2 regions of the Janibacter sp. UYMM211 genome follow, and region 1 is predicted to be linked to the other one. Evidence: predicted binding sites of a transcription regulator. Region 1 holds the regulator's gene; the other holds the start of a gene.
What was found. Region 1 encodes LexA, which represses DNA repair genes until DNA is damaged. Its sites were predicted from a motif close to TCGAACANNTGTTCGA; they were not measured.
Positions count from the first base shown of each region.

Region 1 (4,204 bases):
GCAGCCCACCGGTGGTCGTCGGGTCGCCGAGGCCGGCCTGCTCTCCCGGCATCGGGCCCGCCGTCGGGATGCCGGACGCGGGGGGAGAGACGGGCGGCGGGGGACCCGTGGCAACGTGCGGGGTCGGCGGCGGGGCCACGGGCGGCGCCTGCACCGGAGCCTCTGCGTGCCGCCGGGCGAAGGGTGTGCCCTCGTCCTGCGGCGTGGTGTCGTCCTGCTTCTCGGCGACCACCCCACGGGTGAGGCGACCCGCGACGAGGCCGAGGACGGCCGCGCCGGCGAGGAAGGCGCCCGGGCGGCGGCGTGCGTAGCTCGTGAGCTCGGCGACGACGTCACCGGGCTCGCGGGCCTCGAGCCAGTCCGCCGCGGTGCGGGTGCGCTGAGCCGCCTGTCGGGCGAGGTCGCCGCCGACGCCGGAGTCGGCGTGATCGGCCATCCCGCCGAGGTCGTCGGCGAGGGTGCGCAACCCGCCCGCAGCTCGGCTCTGCTGGTCCGACCCCTGGCTGCTCAGCTCGGAGCGCACCTGGTGGTAGAGGTCGCGGATCTGCTGCTGGGTCTCCTGGGCGACGTGCTGGGCCTCGTCCTTCGCGGTCGCGGCGACCTGCTGGGTGCCCTCCCGGGCGTCTCCGGCGACGGAGGCGGCCTCGTCCTTGGCGACGGACGCCGTGCCGGCGCCTGCGCTGCCCGGGGTCGAGCGGTCCTGGTCGTACGGTCCTGCGGTCATCTGCAGTCCCCTCTTCGGTGAGTGGTGCAACGGGCGCAGACCCGGGCGCTGGCGACGCTGCCGGCCTGCCTGACCTTGTGGACGCTAGTGACCTCCGGCGAGCGGGGGCCGCGAGCGCACTACAGCCTTCGGGGTGGTATCTCGGGCTCTGACCTGGGCGGACGCCCCGCAGGGGACGGTCAGGTCCTCGCGCGACGCCCGCGGCCGCGGGGGGCGGATACTGGTGCGGTGAGCACCCCCGAGACCTTCCGCGAGATCGCCGACGTGCTGAGCCGCGGGCCGGCGCTGGCCCTCACCGGCGCGGGGATGTCGACCGACTCGGGGATCCCCGACTACCGCGGTCCGGACGGCACGCGCCGGGTGACGCCGATGCACCTGTCGGAGTTCATCGGCAGCAGCGCCGCCCGGCGGCGCTACTGGGCGCGCAGCTACGTGGGGTGGCGCCGCTTCAGCGCAGCCCTGCCCAACCGCGCCCACGAGCTCGTCACGCACCTGCAGGAGCGCGGTCAGGTCGGCGCCGTCATCACCCAGAACGTCGACGGCCTGCACCAGGCGGCCGGCAGCACCGGTGTCGTCGAGCTGCACGGGAGCCTGGCCGAGGTGGTCTGCCTCGCGTGCGGCGCCCGGGAGGCCCGGGCCGCGCTCGACGAGCGGATGGCGCAGCGCAACCCCGGCTTCGACGCGGACAGCGACGAGATCCGACCCGACGGCGACGTGCGCCTCGAGGAGGTCGAGGTCGAGACCTTCGAGGCGCCGCTCTGCCTCGTGTGCGGGTCGGACATGCTCAAGCCCGACGTCGTCTTCTTCGGCGGCTCGGTCGACAAGCCGCTCGTCGAGCACTGCTTCGCGCTCACGGAGGCGGCGCCGAGCCTGCTCGTGCTCGGGTCGAGCCTGCAGGTGATGTCCGGCCTGCGCTTCGTGCGGCGGGCCGCCAAGCTCGGCACGCCGGTCGTCATCATCACGAGGGGACGCACGCGCGGTGACGACCTCGCGACCCACCGGGTCGACGGCTCGCTCGACACGAGCCTGGACGCGCTGGTCCGCGCCAGCGCACAGGTCGGCTGACCGCCCCGCCACGCTGGACGGGCCCGCCCCGTGCAGGGGCGGGCCCGTCCGGCCGGGGCGGCGCGCCAGGCTCAGATGCGGCGCAGGACCGCGGTGACCTTGCCGAGGATCGTCGCGTGGTCGCCGTCGATCGGCTCGAAGGCGGGGTTGTGGGGGAGCAGCCACACCTTGCCGTCACGTCGCTTGAAGGTCTTGACCGTCGCCTCGTCGTCGAGCATCGCCGCGACGATGTCGCCGTTGTCGGCCGTCGGCTGCTGGCGCACGACGACCCAGTCGCCGTCGCAGATCGCGGCCTCGATCATCGAGTCGCCGACGACGCGCAGGAGGAAGAGGGAGCCCTCGCCGACGACCTGCTTCGGCAGCGGGAAGACCTCCTCGACGCTCTCCTCGGCGACGATCGGCACGCCCGCGGCGATCTGGCCGAGCACCGGCACGTACGTGGCGGCGGGGTGGGCGTCGCCGCTGCCCGTCGCGTCGGGGTCGTGGGGGCTGGCGCCACCGCGGTAGCCGGCGATGTCGTGGGTCTGCGCGTCGCCCTCGGGGGAGCGGGGCGCCTCGGGCGAGACGACCTCGATGGCGCGGGGCCGGTTGGGGTCACGGCGCAGGTAGCCCTTGCGCTCGAGCGCGGTCAGCTGGTGGGCCACCGAGCTCGGGCTCGTCAGCCCGACCGCGTCGCCGATCTCGCGCAGGCTCGGCGGGTAGCCCCGCGTCGCGACCGCGCTGCGGATCACCTCGAGGACCTTGACCTGCCGGGCGGTCAGCCCCTCGCCGTTGTCCCGCACCGGCAACGTGCGGATGTTGTCCTCGCTCATCGCGCCCCTCGCTGTCTCGCTCGCGCCGCGACCCGTGAGGGGGCGGCTGGTGGCCTGCTCCTGCGGGGGAGGACAGCGTTGTCGGTGCTCGCTGGTTGTCTCTCCCGTGTGGCCGACGGTAGTGCTCGGCCCGGTCTAGATCAAACACATGTTCGAGCGTGTCTTGTTCTCGCTCGAACACCTGTGCTAGACATCGTGCAGACGCCTCGTCGAACACCGGTTCGACCAGACGACCAGGAGGAGACCATGAGCGCACTCACCGTCCAGGCCCCGCAGCACGCTGCCCGGCCCTCGGCGCTGCGCGACCCGCGCCGGGCCGAGCGCCACCTCGTGTCCGTGCCGACGGGGACCGACGTCCCCACCGAGCTGCGGGTGACCCGTCGGGGTCGCCTCGCGCTCACGACGATCGCCGTCGCGGCGCTGCTCGCGCTCGGCACCGGCATCGCGACCGCGGGCGGCGAGGCCGCGGCGGCCACGACCGTCACCGTCGAGCAGGGGCAGACCCTCAGCGACGTCGCCGCCCGCCAGATGCCCGGCGTGCCCACGAGCGCGGCCGTCTCGGCCATCCGCTCGGAGAACGCGCTGAGCACCCCCTTCGTCCACGCCGGCCAGGAGCTCGTCATCCCGACGCGCTGACCGTCACGACGGATCACCAGACCACCCGGGTCCCTCGACCCGACCCGGGCGATAGCGACGGCCGCACCTCCACCGGGTGCGGCCGTCGTGCTGTCCCCGCCGGCTGTCGACAGGGCCTCGCACCGGCGTGTCGCCCGGTATCCCGGGCCTTCTCGCCCGGGGGCTTGCCGGGTCTTGCGTGCGTGGTGGTGGGCGTGATGAAATGGCACTACATCTAGTGGTTACACCGATGTCATTCGTCCACATGTAGTGCACATGTACGACGATGTTGTCCACCGGTTGTCGACAGATGTCCACAGCAGAACCGCCCTGATCCACACCCCGGTCCACAGCCGGCGACCCGCCTCGTGCAAGTCAGCCGGTGCCCGACCTGTGCCACCGTGCCCGAGAGGAGAGCATCGTGCACTGCCCCTTCTGCCGTCACACCGACTCTCGCGTCATCGACTCGCGCACGGCTGACGACGGGTCCTCGATCCGTCGTCGTCGGCAGTGCCCCGAGTGCAACCGGCGCTTCACCACGCTCGAGAGCGCGAGCCTGAGCGTGACGAAGCGCTCGGGGGCGGCGGAGCCCTTCAGCCGGGCCAAGGTCCTCGTCGGCGTCCGCAAGGCCTGCCAGGGCCGACCGGTCACCGAGGACCAGCTGGCCCTGCTCGCCCAGCGCGTCGAGGAGGCCGTGCGGGCGCAGGGCAGCGCCGAGATCGACGCCCACGAGATCGGGATGGCGATCCTCGGCCCGCTGCGCGAGCTCGACGAGGTCGCCTACCTGCGCTTCGCGAGCGTCTACCAGGCCTTCGACTCGCTCGAGGACTTCGAGGCCGCCATCACCCTGCTGCGCGCCGAGCACACCGCTCTCGCGCAGGACGCCCCCTAGACCCCCGGGTACCGGCACGCGATCGGGCTGTCGGTACCCGGTGACACGCTTGATGCGAGGTCTTCCCTTGCACGCCGCCCGCACCACACAGCACCA
Region 1 is NZ_JBEPOY010000001.1:279,377-283,580, reverse strand. It holds gene ABIB53_RS01270 (hypothetical protein) at 1-724, opposite strand, end outside; gene ABIB53_RS01265 (NAD-dependent protein deacetylase) at 953-1,789, shown strand; gene lexA (transcriptional repressor LexA) at 1,861-2,601, opposite strand; gene ABIB53_RS01255 (LysM peptidoglycan-binding domain-containing protein) at 2,848-3,237, shown strand; gene nrdR (transcriptional regulator NrdR) at 3,638-4,108, shown strand.

Region 2 (4,204 bases), on a different contig from region 1:
GCCCCGCGCGCTGCCGACCGCCCGGCTCGTCGAGCTCGCGCAGGAGATCAGCCGCAGGGGCCCGCCGTCGGGCCTCGCCGACTCCTTCGCCTGACCCCCGCCTCCGGCGAGGGGTCCTCGGCGACACCTGCCGTGCCCTGCATGGACGGCCGGTCTCGCCACCCGCGCACCGCGACGGCCTCTCGTCGCGCGAGCGCTCCCCCTTCGTCATCGCGCCGACCCGGAAGCCCGGGCGGCGACGCACCAGGAAGCGACCCCCCATGTCGACGACCACGTCGAGCACGACCTCCCCCACCCCTCCCCCGCCGCCGGGCCGAGACCGGACCACCCGCGGATGGCCGCCGCAGCTGCTCCTGCGGCTGCACTTCTACGCCGGGCTGCTCGTCGGCCCCTTCGTCCTCGTCGCCGCGCTCACCGGCGCGGTCTACGCGCTGACGCCGAGCATCGAGCGGGTCGTCTACGCCGAGCAGCTGAGCACCGTCGGCACCGGCGTGCACCGACCCCTGTCCGAGCAGGTGGCGACGGCCCAGGCGTACACGGGCGGCGAGCGCGTCGCCGCCGCGCGCCCCGCCCCCGACGCCGGGTCGACGACGCGGGTGATGTTCGACGCCCCCGGTCTCGGCGAGAGCGAGAGCCGGGCGATCTTCGTCGACCCGTACACGAACGCCGTGCGCGGCGACCTCACCGTCTACGGCACGAGCGGCGCGCTGCCCGTGCGCACCTGGGTCGACCAGCTGCACCGCGGGCTCCACCTCGGCGAGCGCGGGCGGCTCTACAGCGAGCTCGCCGCCTCGTGGCTGTGGGTCGTCGCCCTCGCCGGTCTCGGGCTGTGGCTGCGCCGGCTGCGGCGCACCCGGCGGCTGCGCGAGATGCTCCTGCCCCCGCGCGGGCGCGCCGGCTACCGGCGCACCCGTGACCGGCACGCCGCGGTCGGCGCGTGGGTGCTCGTCGGGGCGCTCGGGCTCTCCGCGACCGGCATCACGTGGTCGCAGCTCGCCGGCGAGCGGGTCACCGACCTCCGGGCGCAGCTGGGCTGGTCAGCACCGGCCCTCGACACCGAGCTGTCGGGCGGGACGGCCGCAGCGGGTGCGCACCACGCGGGCCACCACGGCGGCGGGTCCGGCGAGGCCCCGCGCGTCGCACCGGTGAGCTTCGACGCGGTCCTCGGGGCGGCCCGGCAGGCGGGCATCGACGCCGGCCAGGTCGAGGTCTCCGCCCCGGCGGCGGAGGGCAGCGCATGGGTGGTCCGCGAGATCCGGGCCGCCTACGCCACCGAGGTCGACACCGTCGCCGTCGACGGCGACACCCTCGAGGTGACCGACCGGGTGACCTTCGCCGAGCACCCCTTCGTCGCCAAGCTCGCGCGCTGGGGCATCGACCTGCACATCGGTGCGCTCTTCGGCGTCGCCAACCAGGTGGTCCTCTTCGTCCTCGCGTGCGGCATCGCGGCGAGCGTCGTGTGGGGCTACGCGATGTGGTGGCGACGGGGGACCATCCGGCCCGGACGGGTCGGCGGACGCGCCCCGGCGCGCGGCGCTCTCGCCCGGGCCCCGTGGTGGGGGCTCGTGGGCGTCGCGGCGGTGGCCGTCGTCATCGGCCTGGCCCTGCCGCTCGTCGGGATCTCGCTGCTCGTCTTCGTGCTCGTCGACGCCGGGCGGGGCCTGCTCGCCCGGCGACGAGAGGTCGGCGCGGCCGCAGGCTGAGTCCCTCCCCCTTCGCACGGCTCGGTCCGGTGAGCGCGGATCGCCGCTACGTCATCGGCGTGACGGCGATTCGTGCTCACTCGATGGAGGCCAGATGTGCCGACGCTCAGTCGAGGAGGAGGACCGCGCCGGCCACGGCGACGAGCGCACCGGCGGTGCGCACGTGGTCGGCGCGGGCCAGCCGGCGCAGCAGACGCGCACGCTCCTGCTCGTCGGGCCCCCGGCCCAGACGACCGTGGGTCGGGGCCGCGACGAGCGCCGTCGTGACGACCGCGACGAGCGTCCCGGCAGCCGCGAGCCAGCCCGCCGCGACGGCCGGGTGGGCGACGAGCTGCCACGCGACGACGAGGACGAGCGGCGGGTAGATCACGGCGACGACCGGGGTGATCCGGCGCGAGTGGGCGGCGTGAGCACCGGCCCACCGCTCGTGCCCGACCTCGGCGAGCGCCGGGTAGACGACGCGGTCGACCGTCAGCTGGAAGCCGAGGTGCGCACCGGCGAGCAGCACGAGCCACGGGGTCGGCTCGAGCAGGCTCATCGGGGCGTCCGCAGGGGCATGGCTGGAGGCTATCCGGCCGCTCGGCGCACGGGGTGGACGCGAGGTTGACCACGCCAGTCGAACAGGTGTTCGATGACGTCATGCCCGAGATCGACATCGCCGCCCTGAGAGACCGGGTGCGTGCGATGGAGCGTACGACGAGCACCCGAGAGCCGCTCTCGCGCTCCGCGGTCGTCGACGCGCTCGTCCCCGGCGGGCTCGTCGCGGGCTGCACCTACGCGGTGCACGGCTCGCACACCCTGCTCCTCAGCCTCCTCGCCGGCGGCTCGGCGCAGGGCCGCTGGTGCGGGCTCGTCGGGCTGCCCGACCTCGGCGTCGAGTCGGCCCGCGGGCTGGGTCTCGACCTCGAGCGCACCCTCGCCGTGCCCTCCCCCGGCGAGACCTGGGTCGAGACGACCGCGACCCTCGTCGAGGCCCTCCCCCTCGTCGCCGTCCGCCCGCCGCACACCCCGTCGCGCGCTGACGTCACCCGGCTCTCCGCCCGGCTGCGTGCCCGCTCCGCCGCCCTCGTCGTCCTGCTCGACGACGCCCCCGGCGAGCAGACCCGCTGGCCCGGGGTCGAGGCGAGCGTGCGCGTGCTCTCGCAGTCGTGGACCGGTCTGGCCGACGGCCGCGGCCGGCTGCTCGGCCGCGAGCTCGTCGCCGAGGTCCGCCCGCGCAGCGCCCCCGTCCGCCAGGTGGCGCTCGTCCAGCGGCCCGACGGCCTCGTCGGCCTGCCGGGCGCGAGCGACGACGCCGACCGGCGCGACCGGCGCGGGCTGCTCGAGGCGGCCAGCTGATGGCCCGCGCCGCCGTCCGCACCGGCACGACCGCGCTCGCCGCCGGCGGCCGACGGCTCGTCCTGTGGTGCCCCGACTGGCCGGTCCGCGCGGCCGTCTGGGACGCGGGCGAGGGCTCCCCCCTTCGCCTGAGCGAGCCGATCGGCCTCGTGGCGAAGGGGGAGATCCACGCCTGCTCCGCCGCGGCCCGCGGGCTCGGCGTGCGGCGCGGGCTGCGCGTGCGCGAGGCCCAGTCGCGCTGCCCCGAGCTGCTCACCCTCACCCACGACCCGGGCGCCGACGAGCGGCTCTTCGCCAGCCTGCTGCCCGACCTCGAGGAGGTCGTCGCCGGGGTCGAGGTCGTCCGTCCGGGCACGGCAACCCTCGTCGTCGACGGCCCGGCCCGCTTCCACGGCGGCGAGGTGCCGGTCGGGGCGCTGCTGTGCGAGCGCCTCGTCGGGCGCGGCGTCGAGGACGTGCGGGCCGGTGTCGCCGACACCGTCTTCGCCGCCGAGCAGGTCGCCCGCGTCACCGACGCCCAGGACTGCGCGGCGCTGCCCGGCGAGCAGACCGCCGACTTCCTCGCGCCGCTGCCCGTCACCGCCCTCGGCGAGCCCGATCTCGCCGACCTGTGGCGCCGTCTCGGGCTGCGCACCCTCGGCGACCTCGCCCTGCTCGACGAGGCCGACGTGCGGGCCCGCTTCGGCGAGCGCGGGGTGCGCTGCCACCGCACGGCGCGGGGTCTCGAGGACGCGACCTTCCTGCCCCGACGGCCACCGGCGACCCACGAGGAGAGCGCGCACTTCGAGCACGCGCTGCGGCGCGCCGAGCAGGTCGTCACCGGTGCCGGCGCGGCCGCGCAGCGGCTCGTCGACTCCCTCGAGCGCGAGCACCTCGTGTGCACCGCGGTGTGGGTCGAGGTCGTCACCGACTCCGGGCGCACGCTCCAGCGACGCTGGGCCCATCCCCGGTTCTTCGACGCCGCGGCGCTGCTCGACCGGCTCGCGTGGACCCTCGACGCCGAGGCCCCCGGCGCCCCGGTGAGCGAGGTGCGTCTCGTGCCCAACGAGACCGCCGACGTCACCGCCGTCGCCGACGGGCTGTGGTCGGACCCGGCCGGCGAGCAGGTGCGCCAGGCCGCCTCGCGCATCCAGTCCGCCCTCGGGCACGACGCCGTCGGTCGG
Region 2 is NZ_JBEPOY010000002.1:610,775-614,978, reverse strand. It holds gene ABIB53_RS08055 (hypothetical protein) at 1-94, shown strand, start outside; gene ABIB53_RS08050 (PepSY-associated TM helix domain-containing protein) at 261-1,703, shown strand; gene ABIB53_RS08045 (hypothetical protein) at 1,810-2,241, opposite strand; gene imuA' (DnaE2-dependent mutagenesis accessory factor ImuA') at 2,343-3,041, shown strand; gene ABIB53_RS08035 (DNA polymerase Y family protein) at 3,041-4,204, shown strand, end outside.
Region 2: the regulator LexA is predicted to act here: its motif matches at 2,320-2,335, upstream of imuA' (DnaE2-dependent mutagenesis accessory factor ImuA').